DNA from 4 places in the Enterobacter cloacae complex sp. 385G4 genome. Region 4 is predicted to be linked to each of the others. Evidence: predicted binding sites of a transcription regulator. Region 4 holds the regulator's gene; each other region holds the start of a gene.
The links. Region 4 encodes PhoB, which activates phosphate uptake and scavenging genes when phosphate is short. Its sites were predicted from a motif close to CTGTCATAAAACTGNCNNAT; they were not measured.
Positions count from the first base shown of each region.

Region 1 (5,352 bases), 140 kb from region 4:
CTGAGAGGTGAGGGCGACGACAGGCTCCAGTTTGATGCCGACGATGTCCTGAGAAATAAACTGTAACCGGGGGGGCGTATCGAACGGGTTTTGCGCTGTCACTCCATTGTCCTGTTGTCTGTCAGCCTCCAGGCGGCCGGGAAACCTCGCTCTAGTGTGACGAGCCGACGAGCAGGAAAACAGCAGGCGTTACTTAAATGCAACTAAGCCTTTTCGCAGCGCTAAATTTTACGATGAAACAGTGAGAAATGTTGAGAAAATAGCCGTATTTACAATCGGCTAGCGGTAATTGCCCCCGAAAACGGAAAAGGCATTGACTCACCTGACATTGACCGTATAATTCTTCGCGTTTCACCACCGCGAAGTTCACTCTTCTCAGTGCGCCCTTAGCTCAGTTGGATAGAGCAACGGCCTTCTAAGCCGTAGGTCGTAGGTTCGAATCCTACAGGGCGTGCCATTTAGAAACAGGCACTTACGCCAGTTTCAAACCAGCCTGATTTTCTCCTTCTGTCGTATTTGCGTCATGTTTGCCAAAATGGCATCAATTTTCCGTGCGTGTTCACTTAAATGGTTCAGCGCAAGGTGAGCATCCCCTTTTATCACGCATTAACTTGAGCAGGATCCTGCAGAGATTTGCGCTTGCCAAAGCATAGATAATGCGTATAGTTCTCATTTGCATTGCAACCAATATATTCTAAGGCCCGTCCACGGGCTATTTTTGCGCGCACTTTCAAACGAGTTAACGATGAACAACACCAAAATGCACAAAACGCTGCTGGCGCTCGCCATTGGCGCTGTTACACATTCCGCTTGGGCGGCAGAGGATAAAAAAGAAGACACCATCGTTGTGCAGTCTGCACCTGCCGGCGACTTTAAACCCGGTGGCGACCAGCTGGTGCCGGCCTTCCTTGACGGGCAGGTGGCGAACGGCGGGCGAATGGGGATGCTCGGCCAGCAGAACGCCATGGACGTGCCGTTCAATATCATCAGCTACACCTCAAAACTGGTGGAAGATCAGCAGGCGAAAACCATTGCTGACGTGGTCGCCAACGACGCGGGCGTTCAGTTTGTGCAGGGTTACGGCAACAGCGCGGAAACCTTCCGCATTCGCGGCCTGAAGTTTGACGGCGACGACATGACCTTCGGTGGCCTCTCCGGCGTGCTGCCGCGTCAGGTGGTGGATGCCCAGATGGTTGACCGCATTGAGATCTTCAAAGGGGCCAACTCCCTGATGAACGGCGCGGCAAGCTCGGGCGTGGGCGGGATGATTAACCTTGAGCCAAAGCATGCCGGGGAAACGCCGCAGGCGAAAGTGGGCGTGGACTACACCTCGGATTCCCAGATTGGCACCACGCTGGATGCGGGGCGTCGCTTTGGCGATAACGACCAGTTCGGCGCGCGCGTGAACCTCGTGCATCGTGAAGGCGAAACCGGCGTACCGAACGACCGCCGCCGCACCACGCTGCTCTCCACCGGCCTGGACTACAAAGGCGACCGCTTCCGCACCTCGCTGGATCTGGGCTATCAGAAGAAAACCTTCCACGGCAGCCCGACCAGCGTCAACATCTCGGCGGTGGACTTCGTGCCTGAACCGCCGAAGAACGATCGTAACTTCTCGCAGAAGTGGGCCTACAGCGATATCGAAAACGAGTTCGGGATGTGGCGCAGCGAGTACGACATCACCGACAGCTGGACCGCCTATACCGGCCTCGGCGCGCAGCACGCGCACGAAGAGGGGATCTACAGCGCGCCGAAGCTGGTGGACAAGAGCGGTAACGCAACGGTCAGCCGTCTGGATACCAACCGCATCAGCGATTCCGTCAGCGGGATGGCGGGCATTCGCGGCAACTTCAACACCGGCTTCGTCTCGCACAAGGTCAACGTCGGGTACTCCGCAATGACCAAAAACGAAAAAATCGCGTGGAAAATGTCGGCGGCGAAGGATAACCCGACCACCAACATCTACCACAACACCGGCGTGGATATGCCGGACAGCACCAACTTCAACGGCTCCGGCGGTAAATACAGCGATCCGCTGACCAGCGGGCGCACCCGCACCCAGGGCTGGCTGCTGAGCGATACCCTGGGCGTGCTTGATGACAAGCTGCTGTTCACCGCAGGCGCGCGCCATCAGAAAGTGGTCGTTCGCGGGTATAACAAAATTACCGGCGCAGAGAACGACGCGGACGGCTTCGACGGCAGCCGCTGGATGCCAACCTACGGCGTGGTTTACAAACCGTGGGAAGAAATTTCCCTCTACGCCAACCACACCGAAGCGCTGCAGCCGGGCAAAACCGCACCTAACACCGCCACCAACTACGGCCAGAGCACCGGCATCGTTCACTCTAAGCAGAACGAAGTGGGCGTGAAGGCGGACTTCGGGCGCGTGGGCGGCTCTCTGGCGCTGTTTGAGATTAAAATGCCCTCGGCGATCCTCGATGCTAACAATCACTACGGCCTGGATGCGGAGCAGCGTAACCGTGGCGTGGAGCTGAACGTCTTCGGCGAGCCGATGCTCGGGATGCGTCTGAACGCCAGTGCCACCTGGCTGCAGGCGGAGCTAACCAAAACCAAAAACGGCGTGAACCAGGGCAACGATGCGATCGGTATTCCGAACTTCTACGCCGTGCTGGGCGCGGAGTACGACATCAAGCCGGTTGACGGCCTGACAGCGACCGCGCGCGTGAACCACTCCGGCACGCAGTATGCCGATCTCGCGAACAGCAAAAAGCTGGATAGCTACACCACGCTGGATCTGGGCATGCGCTATCGCTTCGCGGTGAACCACAACGCAAACCAGATGACCGTGCGCGCGGGCATCGACAACGTGACCAATGAGAACTACTGGGCCAGCGTGGACGATTCCGGTACCTACATCACTCAGGGCGAACCGCGTACCTTTAAGGTCTCGGTTGGCTACGAGTTCTAAGCGTTCCACCTCGTTATCCGGGGCACGGATGCCCCCATCCTTCCGTCATCGTGTTATAAAATTGTAATAAAAGCTTCTTACACTGGTCGCCAACTCTTTACCTCTTGGCCAATGACAGGAAGCCGCTATGGGCAGACCCCTCAAATCCGTTTTTAAAAAAGAACATCGCGACGACATCGCTAACCGCAGCGCAAACCCGGTATTCTCCGAGGTGGCGGAGGTGTTCCTCTCCCGCCGCCGTTTTCTCCAGATGGGGGCCGTTGCGGGGGCCGCCGTATCATTCCCGTTTCTGATCAAACCTGAGAACGCCATTGCCGCGGTATCGAAGCCTTCCGCGCTGGCAAAAGCGGTTTCCCTGGGCTTTACCAGCATCGACGTCTCCACCGAAGATACGGTCAGGGTGCCGGAAGGCTATATTGCCCGCCCGTTCTATCGCTGGGGTGACCCGACGGGGATCAAAAACAACATGCCGGCCTTTAAGCCGGACGCCAGCAACACCACGGACGAACAGGCCGTGCAGGCGGGCATGCACCACGACGGCATGGCGTGGTTTAGCCTGCCGCAGGGGGAGCAAAACCCGGAGCATGGCCTGCTGGCGATGAACCATGAATACATCGACAACGGGATGCTGTTTACCGACGGTACGGCGAACTGGAGCCTCGACAAGGCCCGCAAGGGGCAGAACGCGATGGGCGTCTCGGTGGTGGAAGTGAAAAAAGCGGGCAGCGACTGGCAGGTGGTACGCCCGTCTTCATATGCCCGCCGTATCACCGTCAATACGCCGATGCAGCTTACCGGCCCGGCGCGGCATCAGGACTTAATGAAAACCGCCGCCGACCCGCAGGGGGAACGCGTGCTGGGCACCATGCAAAACTGCGCTAACGGCCACACGCCGTGGGGCACCTATCTCACCTGCGAGGAAAACTGGTCGGATATTTTTGTCAAAAAAGCCGATTTCAATCCGCTGGAAAAACGTTACGGCATCAGCGACAGCGATGAATCCTACCGCTGGAACGAGGTGGACGAGCGGTTCAGCGTGGATAAAACCCCTAACGAACCCAACCGTTTCGGCTGGGTCGTGGAGATCGATCCCTACAACCCCACCTCCACACCGCGCAAGCACACCGCCCTGGGCCGCTTCAAGCATGAGGGGGCAGCCGTCACGCTCGCCGCCGATAACCGCGTGGTGGTCTACATGGGGGACGATCAGAAGTTTGAGTACATCTATAAGTTTGTCTCGGACAAAAAATACGATCCCGCGAACCGTGAAGCCAATATGCAGCTGCTGACCTCCGGCACGCTGTACGTCGCGAGGTTCAACGAGGACGGGAGCGGAGACTGGCTGCCGCTGATCTTCGGGCAAAATGGCCTGGATAAGAGTAAAGGGTTTGAAAGCCAGGGCGATCTGCTGATTAAAACCCGCCTGGCGGCCGACGCGGTGGGGGCGACCAAAATGGATCGCCCCGAATGGATAGCCGTCGATCCGCACGCCAGCGGCAGCGTCTACTGTACGCTCACCAACAACAGCGATCGCGGGAAAGAGGGGAAAGCGCCGGTGGATGCCGCCAACCCGCGCGCCAACAACGTGTTTGGGCATATCATGCACTGGCACGAAGACGGCGCGGACCCTGCTGCCACACGCTTTAAGTGGGATATTCTGGTCATGGCCGGACGCACCGACGGCGACGATCCGAAGGCCAAAGGCTCCATGCAGGGCGCGGCATTCGGCAGTCCGGACGGACTCTCTTTCGATCATCAGGGCGTCCTGTGGATCCAGACCGACGTCTCCTCCAGCACCATCAATAAGAAAGCGTATGAGGGGATGGGCAATAACCAGATGGTGGCGACCATTCCGGGCACCAACGAGTATCGCCGTTTCCTGACCGGGCCGCGCGGGTGTGAGATCACCGGCATTGCGTTTACGCCGGACAACCGCACGCTGTTTATCAACATTCAGCACCCAGGGGAGGGCGGGGATGATATTACCGATCCGGCCAATCCGCGCGCCGTCTCCAACTGGCCGGACGCCAGTCCGAACGGACGCCCGCGATCGTCCACGGTGGTGATCGTGAAAGCGGACGGCGGAATTATCGGGTCGTGACGTTTATCCGCCGGGCGCACGCGCTGGCCCGGCGTTAAGCTTGCTACCACCAGCATGAAGTGTTAAAACGTGCCCCTTCTAAAAAAGAGACAGGGGTAGGGCGTGAAAGACGCGTCATCCGCTTCAGGCCATGGTCGCGCTGAAGCCTCGTCGGATCAGAATCCGACGCTGCAACGTGGTTTGCAAAATCGACATATTCAGTTAATTGCCCTCGGTGGCGCAATCGGTACTGGGCTGTTTCTCGGCATCGGCCCCGCCATTCAGATGGCCGGTCCGGCGGTTCTGCTGGGTTACGCTATCGCCGGGATTATCGCCTTCCTGA
Region 1 is NZ_JBXWDD010000006.1:235,618-240,969, forward strand. It holds gene AC2FAJ_RS16960 (EAL domain-containing protein) at 1-102, opposite strand, end outside; tRNA gene AC2FAJ_RS16965 (tRNA-Arg) at 381-457, shown strand; partial or broken gene AC2FAJ_RS16970 (hypothetical protein) at 473-591, opposite strand; gene AC2FAJ_RS16975 (TonB-dependent receptor) at 746-2,929, shown strand; gene AC2FAJ_RS16980 (PhoX family protein) at 3,057-5,030, shown strand; gene pheP (phenylalanine transporter) at 5,133-5,352, shown strand, end outside.
Region 1: AC2FAJ_RS16980 (PhoX family protein) is a predicted target of PhoB. The motif match lies at 2,980-2,999, and genes of this name have one in related genera.

Region 2 (5,352 bases), on a different contig from region 4:
GTGGTGTCCAGAATTTCCATGAACACCGCCAGGGTGACGACAATCGCCACCGCCCACGGGTTACTGGCGGGCTTCCAGTTATCGTGGCTATGATCCGTCATTCCACGGTGACCTTCGGTTCAACCGACAGCCCCAGCGGCAGCGGCTTGTTCGGATCCAGACCTTTATCGATGACGATTTTTACCGGTACGCGCTGAACAATCTTCACAAAGTTACCGGTGGCGTTTTCCGACGGGAAGGCGGAGAAGCGCGAGCCGCTGCCCTGCTGGATGCTGTCGATATGGCCTTCAAGCTCCATATCCGGCCAGGCATCCACGGAGACGCTAACCTTATCGCCGGGCTTCATGCGCTCAAGCTGGGACTCTTTAAAGTTCGCCACCACCCACACGTTCGGGGAGACCAGCGAGAACAGCGCGGTGCCCGCCTGAACCAGCGTGCCGGGCTGCACGTTGCGTTTGGTGACAAAGCCGTCGAACGGGGCGCGGACTTCGGTGTAAGAGAGGTTCAGATTGGCCGTTTCCAGCTGTGCTTTCGCCTGTTCGACCTGACGCTCGCGGGCTTCGACGTTGGTCTCCTGCTGGCGGATTTGCAGCTGTACCTGCTCCGCCACTTCCAGCTGCGCCTGTGCGCTGGCAAGGCCAGCCTGGGCGCTGCGCAGCTGAGCGTTCGCAGAATCAATACTTTGCTGGGTGGTCGCGCGCGGGTCGACGCCGCGCTGGCGCCGGTACTCTGCCTGCGCGTTCGCCAGATCGGCCTGCGCTTTCAACACCTGCGCTTTGGCTTCGTCACGCTGGGCGGGATACTGCACTTTTGAGAGCGCCAGCTGCGCCTGGGCCTGATGCAGCTGCGCGATAGCCAGCCCAAGCTGAGCCTGAGCCTGATCGCGCTGGGCGGTGGTATCGCGAGGATCGATCACCACCAGCACATCCCCTTTCTTCACGCGCTGGTTATCCCGCACGCGAAGCTCGGTAACGTAGCCCGCCGTTTTGGGGGCAATGGTCACCACGTCGCCGTCGGTAAAGGCGTCGTCGGTGGTCTCTTCGTTGCGGGTTAAAAACCACCAGACCAGCGCCACGATCACCATCACGATGACCACGATGCCAAGGATAATTAACGGTTTTTTGCCCGGGCGTTTACGCTCGTTATTGTTTTTATCCTGCTCGTCAGCAGGTGGATTTTGTTCTTCTGCCATAATTCAGCAACGGTCCTGTCAGTGAGCGGCATCACACTATGCCGTTCACTAAAGCTAGGACGTTGCTATACATTTGCCAGGAAAAACTGACAAATTGCGCACTATATGAGAAGGAATAGTCCGAAACCGATCGCCGCAGCCCAGAGCAGCATCGGGATCGACCAGAGGTGGAAGCGCCACCAGATGCGACGGTCATTGGCCATGCGCAGGGCGATCAGGTTTGCCAGGGAGCCGGGCAGCAGCCCAAACCCACCGATGTTCACCGCCCAGGCCAGTAGCGTGTCCGGCGGAACGTAGTTAAGCAGCAGAATGGTGGCAGGCACGTTGCTGATAAACTGCGACAGGCCAATCGCCGTCAGCCACAGCCCCGGCTGCGACAGCGTGCTGACGCTGTGCAGAACGTTTTGCAGCACGGGAAGCTGAATAAGCAGATGCACGTCGATGAACATCGCCATAAAGACCAGCAGCAGCGTCCAGTCCACGCTCACCAGCACGCGCCGCGCCAGCACGACAAAGCCCGCGGCGACGAGCAGGACGCCCGCCAGCTCATACCTCAGCTCCAGGGCGAACAGAAAGACGATATACAGCCCGAGGCAGCTCCAGACCAGCCGCGGCTGCCACTGCGGGCCCGTGGTCCCGCTATGGTATTGCAGCTTTTTATCCGGAAACGCGAGCCAGCAGACCGCCAGCAGCGACAACATCATCACCAGCGCCAGAGGCGCCATCTGCCAGGTAAAGGCGGCGAATGACAGACCGGAACGTCCCCAGAGAAGAATATTTTGCGGGTTGCCGATGGGCGTCAACAGAGAACCGGCGTTAACGGCGAGCGCTTCAAAGATGATCAGTCTGCTGACCGGGATCTCGCAAAGCTTACGCAGGGTGAGCGTGAGGGGTACGATGATAAACAGCGCCACATCGTTGGTCAGAAACGTCGACAGCACCGCGGCGGAGAATACCATAAACAGGGCCAGCCTGCGCTCGGTGGCAAAACGGCGCACCATTTTGCGCCCCAGGACGTCAAAATAGCCGCTCAGCTCGACCCCTTTGGTCAGCATCATTAACCCGCTCAGGGTGATGATGGTGCGCCAGTCAATCGCCGCAGACCAGGCCTGTGGCGCAAACGGCACAAACAGGCTTAACCCGGCGCCAATGATTAATAAGAGATGGAAGAAACGATCGCGTGACAGGGCCTGCAGTCCAGGGATTTTCATTCAGCGGAGGGACCATATTTAAGGGTAAATTCGCGAAACTTCACCAGCGTCTCTTCGCTAACGTGGTGCTCCATTCCTTCCGCATCCCGACGGGCAATTTCCGGGCTGACGCCCAGCACCAGCAAAAAGTTCTCGACGAGCTGATGGCGCTCGCGGCTCTCCTGCGCAAGCTTCTCCCCTTCCGGCGTCAGAAACACGCCGCGCCAGGGGATCATTTCGATCAGGCCTACCGAGGCCAGACGTTTTAACATTTTAGCGACCGTCGGCTGCGAAACCCCGAGCCTGGCGGCCATATCGACCTGACGCGCTTCCCCAACCTCGCGGATCAGATCGGAAATCAGTTCAACATAATCATCAATCAGTTCACGCCGGTGCGCTTCACGGACCTGGCGAAAACCTTCGACATGTTCTTCAACATTCACCAGTTGCGTCGTTTTTTTAATGGTTGGCTTACCTGCGCGACGGTTCATTGTACTTCCTCATTGGGGTGACGCTTCCAGCGCCCGGTATCGAGAGCGCACATTGTAAACCATCCCTCCACAAGCACAAAAAATTAACGAAATAGCCATAGCTATACAATATAGCCTGTGCTATATCTGTATGTAATGCAGTCACCCTTCACGGATCGAAGGGATCAAACATCAGGAGGTCTCATGAACGAATTCAAGAGGTGCATGACCGTGTTTACCCACTCTCCTTTTAAAGTGCGCTTAATGCTGTTGAACATGCTGTGCGATATGTTTAACAACAAACCGCATCAGGACGACAAACCTTCCCACTAAGCGGCGTTGCGGTACGCCGCTTCATTTTTCTGTCACACTTCCGCTGTAAACTGACCAATTCCCGATAATTTTTGCGGATTTGCAGCCCCCTTCGCAAAACATCTGTTTAGCAACTGTTGACCTTAATTCACGCTCGCACTATCTTCTTGCAGCCCTGCACAATTTGCGGCTCGCTGAAGCGGACCTCTCATTCCCTTTCCACGCACTGTCCGGCAGGCTTTGACCCTTGGCGCCAGGGTGAGCACATGGCGTTTTTGTGATAGTGACCTATGAATGTAACCCTGATAGATACCATCGTTACCCGCAGCCGGGCCTTAAGCCCGTGGACGGGATTTTACTTTTTGCAGTCGCTGCTGATTAACTTTGCGCTCGGCTATCCCTTCAGCCTGCTTTATGCAGTGGCTTTCACCTGCATCCTGCATGTGCTGTGGCGAGCGGCCCCGCGCGTGCAGAAAGCGTTGGTAGGGGTCTGTTCGCTGATTGCTGCGATGTATTTCCCGTTTGGCCAGGCCTACGGCGCGCCAAACTTCAACACCCTGCTGGCGCTGCACTCCACCAATATGGAAGAGTCGACGGAGATCCTGACGATCTTCCCCTGGTACAGCTACGTCGTCGGCCTCTTTATCTTTGCGCTTGGCGTCATCGCGGTTCGTCGCAAAGCAGACGCGAAGAGATCATGGGGAAAAATGGAGTCTCTGTGCCTGGCGTTTAGCGTGGGGACGTTTTTCGTTGCGCCGGTGCAAAACCTGGCCTGGGGCGGCGTGTTCAAGCTGAAAGATACGGGCTATCCGGTGTTCCGTTTCGTTAAAGACGTCGTCGTGAACAATAAAGAGGTTCTCGACGAGCAGGCGCGCATGGCTGAACTTTCCAATATGAAAGACACCTGGAACGTGCTGGCGGTTAAGCCGAAATACCATACCTATGTGGTGGTGATTGGCGAGAGCGCACGTCGCGACGCGCTGGGCGCATTCGGCGGGCACTGGAATAACACACCGTTTGCCAGCTCTGTCAACGGCACCCTGTTTACCGATTATGTGGCGGCCAGCGGCTCGACGCAGAAATCGCTCGGCCTGACGCTGAACCGCGTGGTGGATGGCAAACCTCAGTTTCAGGATAATTTTGTCACGCTGGCCAACCGCGCCGGTTTTCAGACCTGGTGGTTCTCCAATCAGGGGCAAATTGGCGAATACGACACCGCCATCGCCAGTATTGCTAAGCGTGCTGACGAAGTGCAGTTCCTGAAGAGCGGCGATTTTGAAGCCGACAAAAACACCAAAGACGAGGCGCTGCTGAAGATGACGGCGCAGGTCTTTGCTACCCCGCGCACCCAGCCGCAGCTGATTGTTCTGCACCTGATGGGATCGCACCCGCAGGCCTGCGATCGCACTGGCGGTAAATACGCGGAGTTTGTGCAGTCGAAAGAGACCTCTTGCTATCTCTATACCATGACGCAAACCGACGAGCTGCTCAGCAAGCTTTACGATCAGCTGCGCAATACGGGCGAAAGCTTCTCTGTGGTCTATTTCTCTGATCACGGGCTGGCGTTTAAAGAGCGTGGCAAAGAAGTGCAGTATCTGGCGCACGACGACCAGTTCCAGCAAAATTTCCAGGTGCCGTTTATGGTGCTGTCGAGTGATGATAAAACGCATCGCGTTATCAAAGCGCGGCGCTCGGCGAATGATTTCCTGCAGTTCTTCTCGCAGTGGACGGGGATTAAGGCCAAAGAGATAAAAAATGATTACCCGTTTATCTCCAACAAGAAAGCGCCCCCAGTGTACGTTACCAACTTCAAGTTACAGAAAGTTGACTATAACCATCTGGGTACCGATATTTTTGATATTAAGAGTAAGTAAGCTGTGCGGTCTCGTGCGGTCTGATGCCCTCACCCTGACCCTCTCCCACAAGGAGAGGGAAAAAGCTAAAAAAAAATCCGCCACATTGGGCGGATTTTTTATTAGCTCACCGAAGTGATTAGAAGCGGTAACCTACGCCCGCGATCCAGGTGCCAACGTCAACGTTGCGGATACGGCTCTGCTCATAGGAGAAGTCCAGAGCCACGTCCTGGATTGGGTTGAACTGCAGGCCTGCGCCATAGGAGAAGCCGTAGTCGCTGTTGCTTGCAGTGCGGTTCAGACCCTGGTTTTCGGTCTGCTGGAATTTACCGTAG
Region 2 is NZ_JBXWDD010000002.1:277,824-283,175, reverse strand. It holds gene AC2FAJ_RS09270 (DHA2 family efflux MFS transporter permease subunit) at 1-101, opposite strand, end outside; gene AC2FAJ_RS09265 (HlyD family secretion protein) at 98-1,192, opposite strand; gene AC2FAJ_RS09260 (anion transporter) at 1,294-2,403, opposite strand; gene mntR (manganese-binding transcriptional regulator MntR) at 2,400-2,873, opposite strand; gene mntS (manganase accumulation protein MntS) at 3,057-3,185, shown strand; gene AC2FAJ_RS09245 (phosphoethanolamine transferase) at 3,455-5,038, shown strand; gene ompX (outer membrane protein OmpX) at 5,157-5,352, opposite strand, start outside.
Region 2: AC2FAJ_RS09245 (phosphoethanolamine transferase) is a predicted target of PhoB. The motif match lies at 3,429-3,448, and genes of this name have one in related genera.

Region 3 (5,352 bases), on a different contig from region 4:
ATACCCTAAGCGGTAAAACAAGGAGATTCGACATGGCTTATCAGACAGTAAACCCTGCCACTAACCAGCTCATCAAAGAATACCCCTCACATACCGACGCGGATATCGAAGCGGCGCTGAAGGCGGCCGATGCGCTTTACCATTCGGAATGGGCGAAAGGCGACATCAGCCAGCGCCTGCCGGTGCTGCATAAGCTTGCCGACCTGATCGACGAGCGCGTGGAGGATCTGGCCAAAATCGCCAGCCAGGAGATGGGTAAGCTCATCGAACAGAGCCGCGGCGAGGTGAAGCTTTGCGCGCAGATCGCCCGCTACTACGCCGACAACGCGAAGCAGTTCCTCGCCCCGGTGAAGTACGACTCTGAACTTGGGGAAGCGTGGGTGGAGCATCACCCCATCGGCGTGCTGATGGCCGTCGAGCCGTGGAACTTCCCGTACTACCAGCTGATGCGCGTCCTGGCACCAAACCTGGCGGCGGGTAACCCCGTTATCGCCAAGCATGCCAGCATCGTGCCGCACTGCGCCGAGACCTTTGCGCATCTGGTGCGCGAGGCGGGCGCGCCGGAAGGGGCGTGGACGAACCTGTTTATCTCGTCCGAACAGGTGGCGAATATCATCGCAGACGATCGCGTGCAGGGCGCAGCGCTAACCGGCTCCGAAAAGGCGGGCAGCGTGGTGGCCGCGCAGGCGGCGAAGCACATTAAGAAATCGACCCTCGAACTGGGCGGTAACGACGTCTTCGTGGTGCTGGACGACGCGGACCTGGATAAAGCGGTTAAGATTGGCGTGAATGCGCGGCTCAACAACGCCGGGCAGGTCTGTACCGCGGCGAAGCGCTTTATCCTGCATGAAAAGATTGCGGATGCCTTCCTGAGCAAATTTACCGAGGCGTTTAAGCAGGTGAAGATTGGCGATCCGCTGGACGAGAGCACCACGCTGGGGCCGCTCTCTTCTAAAGATGCGCTGGAAACGCTGACCAAACAGGTTAACGAGGCGGTGAAAAACGGTGCCACGCTGCACTTTGGCGGCAAGCCGGTGCAGCGCGACGGGAGCTTCTTCGAACCGACGATCCTGACGAATATCTCCCGCGATAACCCGGCGTACTTCGAAGAGTTCTTCGGCCCGGTTGCGCAGATGTACGTGGTGAAAAACGACGACGAGGCGGTCGCGCTGGCGAACGACTCCCACTACGGCCTGGGCGGGGCGGTGTTCAGCCAGGACATCGAGCGCGCGAAGAAAATGGCGTCGCGGATCGAGACCGGGATGGTGTACATCAACTGGCTCACCGATACCGCGCCGGAGCTGCCGTTCGGCGGCGTGAAGCGTTCCGGCTACGGACGCGAGCTGTCGGATCTGGGGATCAAAGAGTTTGTGAACCAGAAGCTGGTGGTGGTGCGTAAGTAAGAGGTAATAAAAAACCTGCCGGTTGGCAGGTTTTTTCAGTTGATTACTGTACTTCGATCTTGTCCCAGCCGCTTTTGAACATGCAGCTGTCGACTAACGTATCCCGGCGATATTCATTCGCGTCTTCAACCGTGTAGCTCGTGGAAATATCCTTTTTCTTGTTCTTTTTATCCGTTTTTTCCGAGCTCGAACCGGTCACTACGTTATCCGGAGGCAGATCGATCAGGGCCTGCGCTTCGCATTCCGTGAGCTTTTTATTCATTTCAGCGTCGCTCACGCCCGGTTTTACCCATTTGTACTGGACGCAGCCGGTGAGCATCAGCGTGAGGCTCAGAACGCAAAGCGCGGTAATGCGGTGTTTCATCAGAAGCTAACTCCACCGCCGACATATGCGCCATCAATCAGGGTGTGGTTTGGACGACCATCTTTACCGTCAACGCTCACGTGGCGGTAGCCTACTTTCAGCGTAACCGGTTTGATTGGGGTCCAGCTTACGCCGCCGTTAGCTTCAACGTAGTTTTTCACGCTATTGTTCAGGCCTTCTGGTGCCGCATAGCCTTCGCCATAGACGTGGATGCTGTCGGTCAGCGCAACGTTTACGCCGCCGCCAATCGGGAAGGCCACGCCGTTATCGCCTTTTTTCGGGCCGATGTAGATGGCTTTTGCGCCCGCATTCAGCATCACCGGGCCCACTTCCAGGTTGTAGCCTGCACCCACGCCACCAGTCTGGGTACCGTCGTCGGTGTTTTTCAGCCAGTTACTTTCGAGATAAACACCGGATGAGGATTTGCCCATTTCCAGGTTGAGGTTGGTAAAGTTTTTACCCTGCTCAATGCTGCCGCCCATTGCCAGTGCGGAACCCGAAATGGCGGTCAGTGCAGAAAGAAGAAGAATGTTCAGTTTTTTCATGTTTCGTGCCTCATCATCAAATTAATCTGGGGGCACCTTAACAAGCGATGTTTATGACTGCAAATGTGATGCAAATCGACTTTTCATGCTGTAATTGTTAATTCTTTTATCTTTATTTGTAACGCTTAAGTTGGGTTGTCGGTGTGTCAACGCGCAAATTTCAGGTGTTGAGGAACAGTTTAATTTTTTGACTAAACGAAATCTGAACGAGGCAGGGATAGTGATTTGATATGCATTAATTGCGCTTCTAATAATTTCCAATTCCATTTCTAAAATCACATAAAAAAAACAAATTTTTACATTTTTATGGTCATTATTCGTTCAGATGTCCGGCCACGTTTCCTTTCCATGTCATTTTTCTGACACGTTTGTTCATTACGTTGTGGGCTTCACTTTCCGGATGCTAACAATATGAAAAGAAAAATCATTCCTGTGCTTATCGGCTGTATGCTCTCTTTCTCTGGCCTGGCGGCGCAGCCCACGGCTGAGCGCTATGTTGTCAGCTTCCCTGACGGCTCACACGTGAAATACAGCGGCGCGTTTGCCGGTGCGTTTCCGAATGGACTCCCGGTAGGGATTGGCTCCGGCCTGCTGTTTACGGGCAAGCAGGGCGATGCTCTGACCTTCGCGACCGTGACCGATCGCGGTCCTAACGCCGATGCGCCCAAAATGGGTAAAAACGAAGCCAAAATTTTTGTCACGCCGGATTTCGCGCCGCTGCTGATGACCATCCGCGTTCAGAACGGCAAAGCGGAGACAACGGATGCCCGCCCGCTGCATGATGATAAAGGCGAGATTAACGGCCTGCCGCTGCAAAGCGGCGTGATTGGAGCCACCAATGAGGTGGCGTTCAGCGATACCCTTAAAATTCTGAAGGGTGACAACCGCGGGCTGGACACGGAAGGCATCACCCCGGACGGCAAGGGCGGTTTCTGGCTGTGCGACGAGTATGGCCCGTTCCTGATTAACGTCGACAGCAAAGGGAAAATTCTGGCGATCCACGGGCCGCAGGCGGCGGAAGGGGAAAAATCCATCGCGGGCGGTCTGCCAAACGTTATCAAATGGCGCCAGCCGAACCGGGGCTTTGAAGGCCTGACCCGGATGCCGGACGGGCGGATTATCGCCGCCGTGCAAAGCACGCTGGATATCGACGGTAAGAGCAAAAAGCAGGCGCTGTTTACGCGTCTGGTCAGCTTCGACCCGGCGACCGGGAAAACGGCGATGTACGGCTACCCCATCGACAGCGCGGCCTACAGCAAAAACAGCGACGCCAAAATCGGCGACATCGTGGCGCTGGACGACCAGCACATCCTGCTGATTGAACAGGGTGAGGATAAAAATGACGCGATGCGTAACCTTATCTACAAGGTGGATCTCAGCAAGGCGAGCGACCTGACCGCTTTCGACAAGCCGGGCGAGTACCCGGAGTTTGATGATGAGAAAACCCTGGCACAGCGCGGCATTACCCTTGCTGCAAAAACGCAGGTCGTCGATCTGCGCGCGCTGGGCTGGAAGCAGGAGAAGGCCGAAGGGCTGGCGCTGATCGACGGCAAACGGCTTGCGGTGGCGAACGATAACGACTTTGGCGTGAAGGTGGCGATTCAGCATCCGGTCGAGGGCAAAAAGCTCAAGGACTATCGGGTTAACGAGGAAGGCAAGCTGACGCTGGACGATAAACCGGTGGAAACCACGCTCAGCGTGAAGCCGCTGAAGAAGCCGGAGTCAGAGAGCGAGCTGTGGATTGTGACGCTGCCGGAGGCGTTGAAATAATTTTACCCCTCATCCTAACCCTCTCCCCTTAGGGGAGAGGGGATTGTTCGGTGCAGATATTTATCAACGCGGAGCAGCTAGATCGTTTTAACGCTCTTTTCCCAGGTCTCGACCAGATGATCTCGCAGGCTTCCGGTTCCGTGCATTGTCACCAGAAGATTCTGTCGTGCGCGGGTAAAACCGACGTAAAGGCGCTTGATATCGTCACTCAGATCTTCACTGTCCCTTTCCTTTGCCGCATCCATAATGGCGACTGAGTGAAATTCAAGACCTTTACTGCTGGGCAGCGGCATGACGCAGAGGAAATCATTCTGCGGTGACCAGTGCTTTTTATCATCGCTGGAGACAATCATCTGGTAGGGGATCTTGCGGGCTTCGAGCCGTGGTCCGAGCATACCTGAAATGCTGTAGGTGGAGGGGCACAGTATGGCGATTTCCGACCATGAAACCCCCTGCTGACGCTGCTCTGTGACCCAATCAAGGACGCGTGTAATCTCCTCGTCCTGATTATCAAAGCTGTCCAGCGCCGGATACTGCCCTGACAGCCCTCCTGCGGCAGGCTGCTGGTATTTGAGAGAGGCTTCTATGTGATTATTGAGATAATTAAATGCTACGCTGCTGGCAAAATGGAGTATTTGCCGGGTATTGCGATAATTGGTATCCAGAATCGTTGTGCGGCCCTGAGCCTTTATATCGACGCTGGAGAGGGTAAAATCGAGCGCTTTCTTTTTCTGATAAATTGACTGAGCGTCATCATAGAGGAAAAGCAGGGAGCTATCTTTATTGTCCGGCATCTTAGCGAGGATTCTTAGCCATTCCGGCTTAAAATCGTGTCCTTCATCGATCAAAACGGCGCTGTACTGCTCCGGTTTTATCACTCCATCGTCAAATGCCACCGTCAGCGCATTTTCCATGAGCTCAATGAAGTTTTTGCTCTTGGGTGGAAGACGCCGATTCGCGTTTAACTGCTGATAACACCAGGCATGAAAATGGATAACTTCGACTGGAAGTCTGAGGCTATATTGTTCGAGCTGCGCTTTAAGTTTTTTGGCCAGCGTAATGTTGTAGCAAATCACGAGTATCGGTTTGGTATTTTCAATGTTGTTGGCAAGCTCAATACATCGGTGGTGCAAAATGAGCGTTTTGCCTGATCCTGCCACGCCGTGAATGACCCTGTGTCCCGCCCCCATACTTCTGGCGAGTTGTTCCTGGTTCCTGTCCATCATGCAGACCACATCAGGGGTGTGGAACGTAAAATTATCCAGATCGA
Region 3 is NZ_JBXWDD010000003.1:206,437-211,788, forward strand. It holds gene AC2FAJ_RS11490 (NAD-dependent succinate-semialdehyde dehydrogenase) at 33-1,403, shown strand; gene AC2FAJ_RS11495 (hypothetical protein) at 1,447-1,767, opposite strand; gene AC2FAJ_RS11500 (YfaZ family outer membrane protein) at 1,767-2,312, opposite strand; gene AC2FAJ_RS11505 (esterase-like activity of phytase family protein) at 2,724-4,082, shown strand; gene AC2FAJ_RS11510 (3'-5' exonuclease) at 4,160-5,352, opposite strand, start outside.
Region 3: AC2FAJ_RS11505 (esterase-like activity of phytase family protein) is a predicted target of PhoB. The motif match lies at 2,659-2,678, and genes of this name have one in related genera.

Region 4 (5,352 bases):
CCATTCAACACGAAAAAAACAAAAAACCACGGGGCCTTAAGCCCCGTGGTTAAACAGTTTGTTGCCGTTGATTAATGAGCGTTCGATGTGACCTGACGCCCTGCAGCACGGTCCCAGATAACCGCCAGAACCAGTGCAACAACGGTAGGCATCAGCCAGGCCAGGCCCTGCTCGGACAGCGGCAGACGCTGTGTCCAGGCTGGCAGAATTTCAGCGAACGCTGATGCTTTAATCCCGTCAAGGATACCAAAAATCAGGCTGATAAACATGGCTGGCGCAATAATTCGTGAGGAGTTATGCCACCACGGACGGGTGAAGCTCAGCACCACCAGCACGATGCACGGCGGATAGATAGCCGTCAGCACCGGAATAGAGACCTGAATCAGGTGGCTCAGACCGAGGTTAGACACCGCCATCGAGAAGATACCGAGGATAAACACCAGGGTACGGTAAGAGAGCGGCAGATACTGCGCAAAGAACTCTGCGCAGGCGCAGGTCAGGCCAACCGCGGTTACCAGACACGCCAGGAAGATCAGCGCCGCCAGCAGCATGCTGCCCGCCCCACCGAAGGTGTGCTGAACGTAAGCGTGCAGGATAGCCGCACCGTTCGCGTTCTGATCAACCAGCATCGCGCTGTCAGAGCCCAGGCGGAACAGCGCCAGATACAGCAGCGTCAGGCCCACACCGGCCATCAGGCCAGCCCAGATGGTATAACGGGTCAGCAAACGCGCTTCGGTCACGCCGCGGGAACGCGCGGCGTTAACGATAACGATACCAAACACCATCGCGCCCAGCGTATCCATCGTCAGGTAGCCGTTCACAAAGCCGTTAGAGAACGCGGCGTTTTTATAGGCATCCATCGCGTCGCTAATCGGGCCGGCTGGCCAGATGATGGCCGCCACGGCCAGCACGATCAGCGCTACAATTTTCAGCGGCGCCAGGAAGTTACCTACCGTGTCCAGCAGCTTGCCCGGATAGAGGGAAACCAGAATCACGATGGCGAAATAAATCAGGCTGTAGATGAACAGCGGCATCGCGCCGTCGCCGGTCAGCGGGGCGATGCCCACTTCGAAGGAAACAGTCGCGGTACGCGGAGTGGCAAACAGCGGACCAACGGCCAGATAGCAGACGGTAGCCAGCAGAACGCCAGCCACTTTGCCAATCGGGGTGCTAAGGCTATCCACGCCGCCACCGACTTTCGCCAGTGCGATAACGGTCAGTACCGGCAGGCCCACGGCAGTAATCAGGAAACCGAACGCGGCTGTCCAGACGTGTTCACCCGCCTGTAAGCCAACCATTGGAGGGAAAATGATGTTGCCTGCGCCAACGAACAGCGCAAATGTCATAAAGCCCAGCGCGATAATGTCACGCGATTTTAAGTGATGGGTCATAAAACCTTACTGCCTGTGGATGTGGTGTTGAAAACGTTGAGATTTTTCGATTTCCCTGACGGGACGACACAGCCGAAAATTTGCTCAATTTCAGCGGGAAATGCTCCCGTCCTGGCGTGGAGAAGAATAGTTTTTCGATTTACCACGCAAATACAGTCGGTCTGACAGTATCTGGGGGGCAATTTAAACGCTTATAACGTTTAAAGGCAAGGAGGGATCGTAAAACCAGAAGAATATGCCAGTATGAAAACGCACACCAGAACAATGCGCTAATTATAGGAAAAACCCATGGCTAATCATGCGAACAAAAAACAGCCAACCGTATAAAATTCACACGCGTTTCGCTTGACTGCAAAGCAAACGGGCCAGCGATGGCTGACCCATGGAAAGGTAAAATGACACGCCTGCCGTCAGGCGCTCTTTTTGGCAATTAATCGTTCCGGGATAACGAAACTAAAGCGGGTTCCCTTACCCAGGGCACTCTGAATATCGAGACGGCTTTCATGGTGATTCACCGCGTGTTTCACAATCGCCAGCCCCAGGCCGCTTCCGCCCGTCTGCCGCGATCGCGCTTTATCCACCCGGTAGAAGCGCTCGGTCAGGCGCGGAATATGCTCCGGGGCGATCCCCGGCCCGTTATCCTCAACGCTAAACTCGGCGCCTGCCGGCGTATGCTGCCAGCGCACCACGATATCCGTTCCTTCCGGCGTATGGTTTACCGCGTTGTACACCAGGTTGGAGATGGCGCTACGCAGTTCATCCTCGCTGCCCAGCACCTTCAGCGTGTTGTCGACGTCAAAGGTCAGCTGATGTTTTTTATGGCTTAACGTCTGCGCTTCACGCTCGACGACGCGCAGCATCATTGGCACATCAATGGTGTCATTCAGCGCAAGAGAAGGCGCCGCTTCAATCTTTGACAGCGTCAGCAGCTGCTTCACCAGCCCTTCCATACGGTGCGTTTGCTCGCGCATCGTATGCAGCGCTTTTTCACGCGGCGCGCCTTCCAGGGTTTGCTCCTGCATCATCTCCAGGTAGCCCTGCAGCACGGTCAATGGGGTTCGCAGCTCATGGCTGACGTTGGCGAAGAAGTTACGACGCGCCCCTTCCAGCTGATGCATCTGGGTCACGTCGCGCGCCACCATCAGCCACTGGCGATCGCTGTAGGGCATCACGCGGATTTCCAGATGGCGACCGTTATTCAGCTTCAGATTGTGGGGACGGGTGAAATCACGCTTTTTCAGATACAGCGTGAACTCGGGATAACGCAGAAGGTTAAGGATGTTCTGACCATTGTCGTCCGGCCAGCGCAGGCCCAGCAGCTGTTGCGCAAGCCCGTTACACCAGAAAATAGTTCCTTCTTCTGTCGTCAGGATCACCGCATCCGGCAGCGACTCTGCGCCGCTGCGAAAGCGTTTGATCAGGCTTCCCAGCTCGCGGCGACGCTTTTTATTACGCATCTGCATCTGGTGCAGGCCGTACAGCAGCGGCTCCCAGCTGCCGCTTCCCGGCGGCGGGGTCATACTGCGGTCCACCCACAGCCACCAGGAGAGACGCAGCAGGTTCCAGAAATGCCAGGCTAACAGCCCGGTGACCGCCGCCAGCAGAAACCACGGCAGATGCCCAAGTAAGGCCCCCAGAAGAAGGGCCGGAATACAGCATAAGATCAGTTCAAAGACGAGCCTTTTCCATGACAGACGTTCCAGCACGCGTCACACTCCTGTCATTATTCAGAAACGGGTCGAGAAACGATAACCCGTACCGCGGACCGTCTGTACCATACGATCGTGGCCGCTCAGTTCCAGCGCTTTTCGCAGGCGGCGGATATGTACGTCAACCGTCCGGTCTTCGACATACACGTTAGTTCCCCAGACGTTATTCAGCAACTGCTCGCGGCTGTAAACGCGTTCCGGATGGGTCATAAAGAAGTGCAGGAGTTTAAATTCGGTAGGCCCCATGTCGAGGGGATTTTCGCCGGTCATCACGCGGTGTGACGTTGGGTCAAGGCTGAGGCCCTGCATCTCGATCACCTCTTCGACCGCCATCGGGGAAATACGGCGCATGACGGCCTTAATGCGGGCAACCAGCTCTTTCGGGGAGAAAGGCTTGGTAATGTAATCGTCCGCGCCGGTCTCCAGACCGCGCACGCGATCCTCTTCCTCTCCGCGCGCCGTGAGCATCACCACCGGGATGTCGCGGGTCAGCGCTTCACGCTTCAGATGTTTGATAAACTGCAGTCCGGAGCCGCCGGGCAACATCCAGTCAAGCAGAATCAGATCGGGCCAGGGTTCATTCAGCTGGTTCACCGCGCTGTCATAATCTTCCGCTTCAACCGGCTGGAAGCCATTTTGTTCGAGCACGAAGCACACCATTTCACGAATTGGAGCTTCATCTTCTACGACCAGAATACGTCTCGCCATACTTTGCCCTGTCTTATCTTATTTAAGTTACAAGTTTGTAATGCGGCGCCATTATGCGTCAGATTTATGACAGATTTATGAAAAACAGTACCACTATAAATGGCAAACTGTTGTTTTATTACAGCGGTTATTTTCCTCTCCCTGACAGTTTATAATCGCCCGCATCGTTTTTCGCCACGGATCTCCTATGCGCATACTTCACACCTCGGACTGGCATCTGGGTCAAAATTTTTACAGCAAAAGCCGTGCGGCTGAACATGAAGCGTTCCTGAACTGGCTGCTGGAAACGGCCCGGACGCATGAGGTGGACGCGATTATCGTGGCGGGAGATATTTTTGATACCGGCTCGCCGCCGAGCTATGCGCGTGAGCTGTACAACCGCTTCGTGGTGAATCTGCAGCAAACCGGCTGTCATCTGGTGATTGTCGCCGGCAACCATGATTCCGTCGCGACGCTCTATGAATCCCGCGACATCCTGGCATTTCTCAATACCACCGTCGTCGCCAGCGCAGGGCACGCCCCGCAGATCCTGAAAAAGCGCGACGGGTCGCCGGGCGCGGTACTGTGTCCGATTCCCTTTTTACGTCCGCGCGACATCGTGCAAAGCCAGGCGGGACTGTCGGGCGCGGAAAAGCAGCGGCATTTATTGCAGGCCATCACCGACTACTATCACCAGCAGCACGCGGAAGCCTGTGCCCTGCGCGGTGAACAGGCCATTCCGATCATTGCCACCGGGCACCTCACCACCGTCGGGGCCAGCAAAAGTGACGCGGTCCGCGAGATCTATATCGGTACGCTGGACGCCTTTCCGGCGCAAAACTTCCCGCCCGCGGACTACATCGCGCTCGGGCACATTCACCGCGCCCAGGTCATCGGCGGCTGCGAGCATATCCGCTACTGTGGCTCCCCTATTTCGCTCAGCTTCGATGAAACCGGAAAAGCCAAATCCGTGCATCTGGTGAGCTTTGATGAGGGCAAACTCAGCGCCGTCGAGACGCTGGAAGTGCCGGTCACCCAGCCGCTGGCGGTGCTGAAGGGCGATCTGGCTGCCATCACCGCCCAGCTTGAGCAGTGGCGCGGCGCTGAGCTTAACCCGCCCGTCTGGCTGGATATTGAAATCACCACCGATGACTACCTGCACGATATGCAGCGGAAAATTCAGGCGCTGACCGAAGAGTTGCCGGTTGAGGTGCTGCTGGTGCGCCGCAGCCGCGAGCAGCGCGAGAAAATTCTGCTCGGCGCCCAGCGCGAAACGCTTAGCGAACTGCGCGTAGAAGAGGTGTTCGAGCGCCGACTGTCGCAGGAAGAGATCGATGATGCGAAGCGCGTCAGGCTCAACGAGCTGTTCAGCCATACTCTGCACGCCCTCAATGACGAGGAAGAAAACGCATGAAAATTCTGAGCCTGCGCCTGAAAAATCTCAACTCCCTCAAGGGCGAGTGGAAAATTGACTTCACCGCGGAGCCTTTTGCCAGCAACGGTCTGTTTGCCATCACTGGCGCAACCGGCGCGGGTAAAACCACCCTGCTCGATGCCATCTGCCT
Region 4 is NZ_JBXWDD010000006.1:93,076-98,427, reverse strand. It holds gene brnQ (branched-chain amino acid transporter carrier protein BrnQ) at 72-1,391, opposite strand; gene phoR (phosphate regulon sensor histidine kinase PhoR) at 1,802-3,097, opposite strand; gene phoB (phosphate response regulator transcription factor PhoB) at 3,119-3,808, opposite strand; gene sbcD (exonuclease subunit SbcD) at 3,996-5,201, shown strand; gene sbcC (exonuclease subunit SbcC) at 5,198-5,352, shown strand, end outside.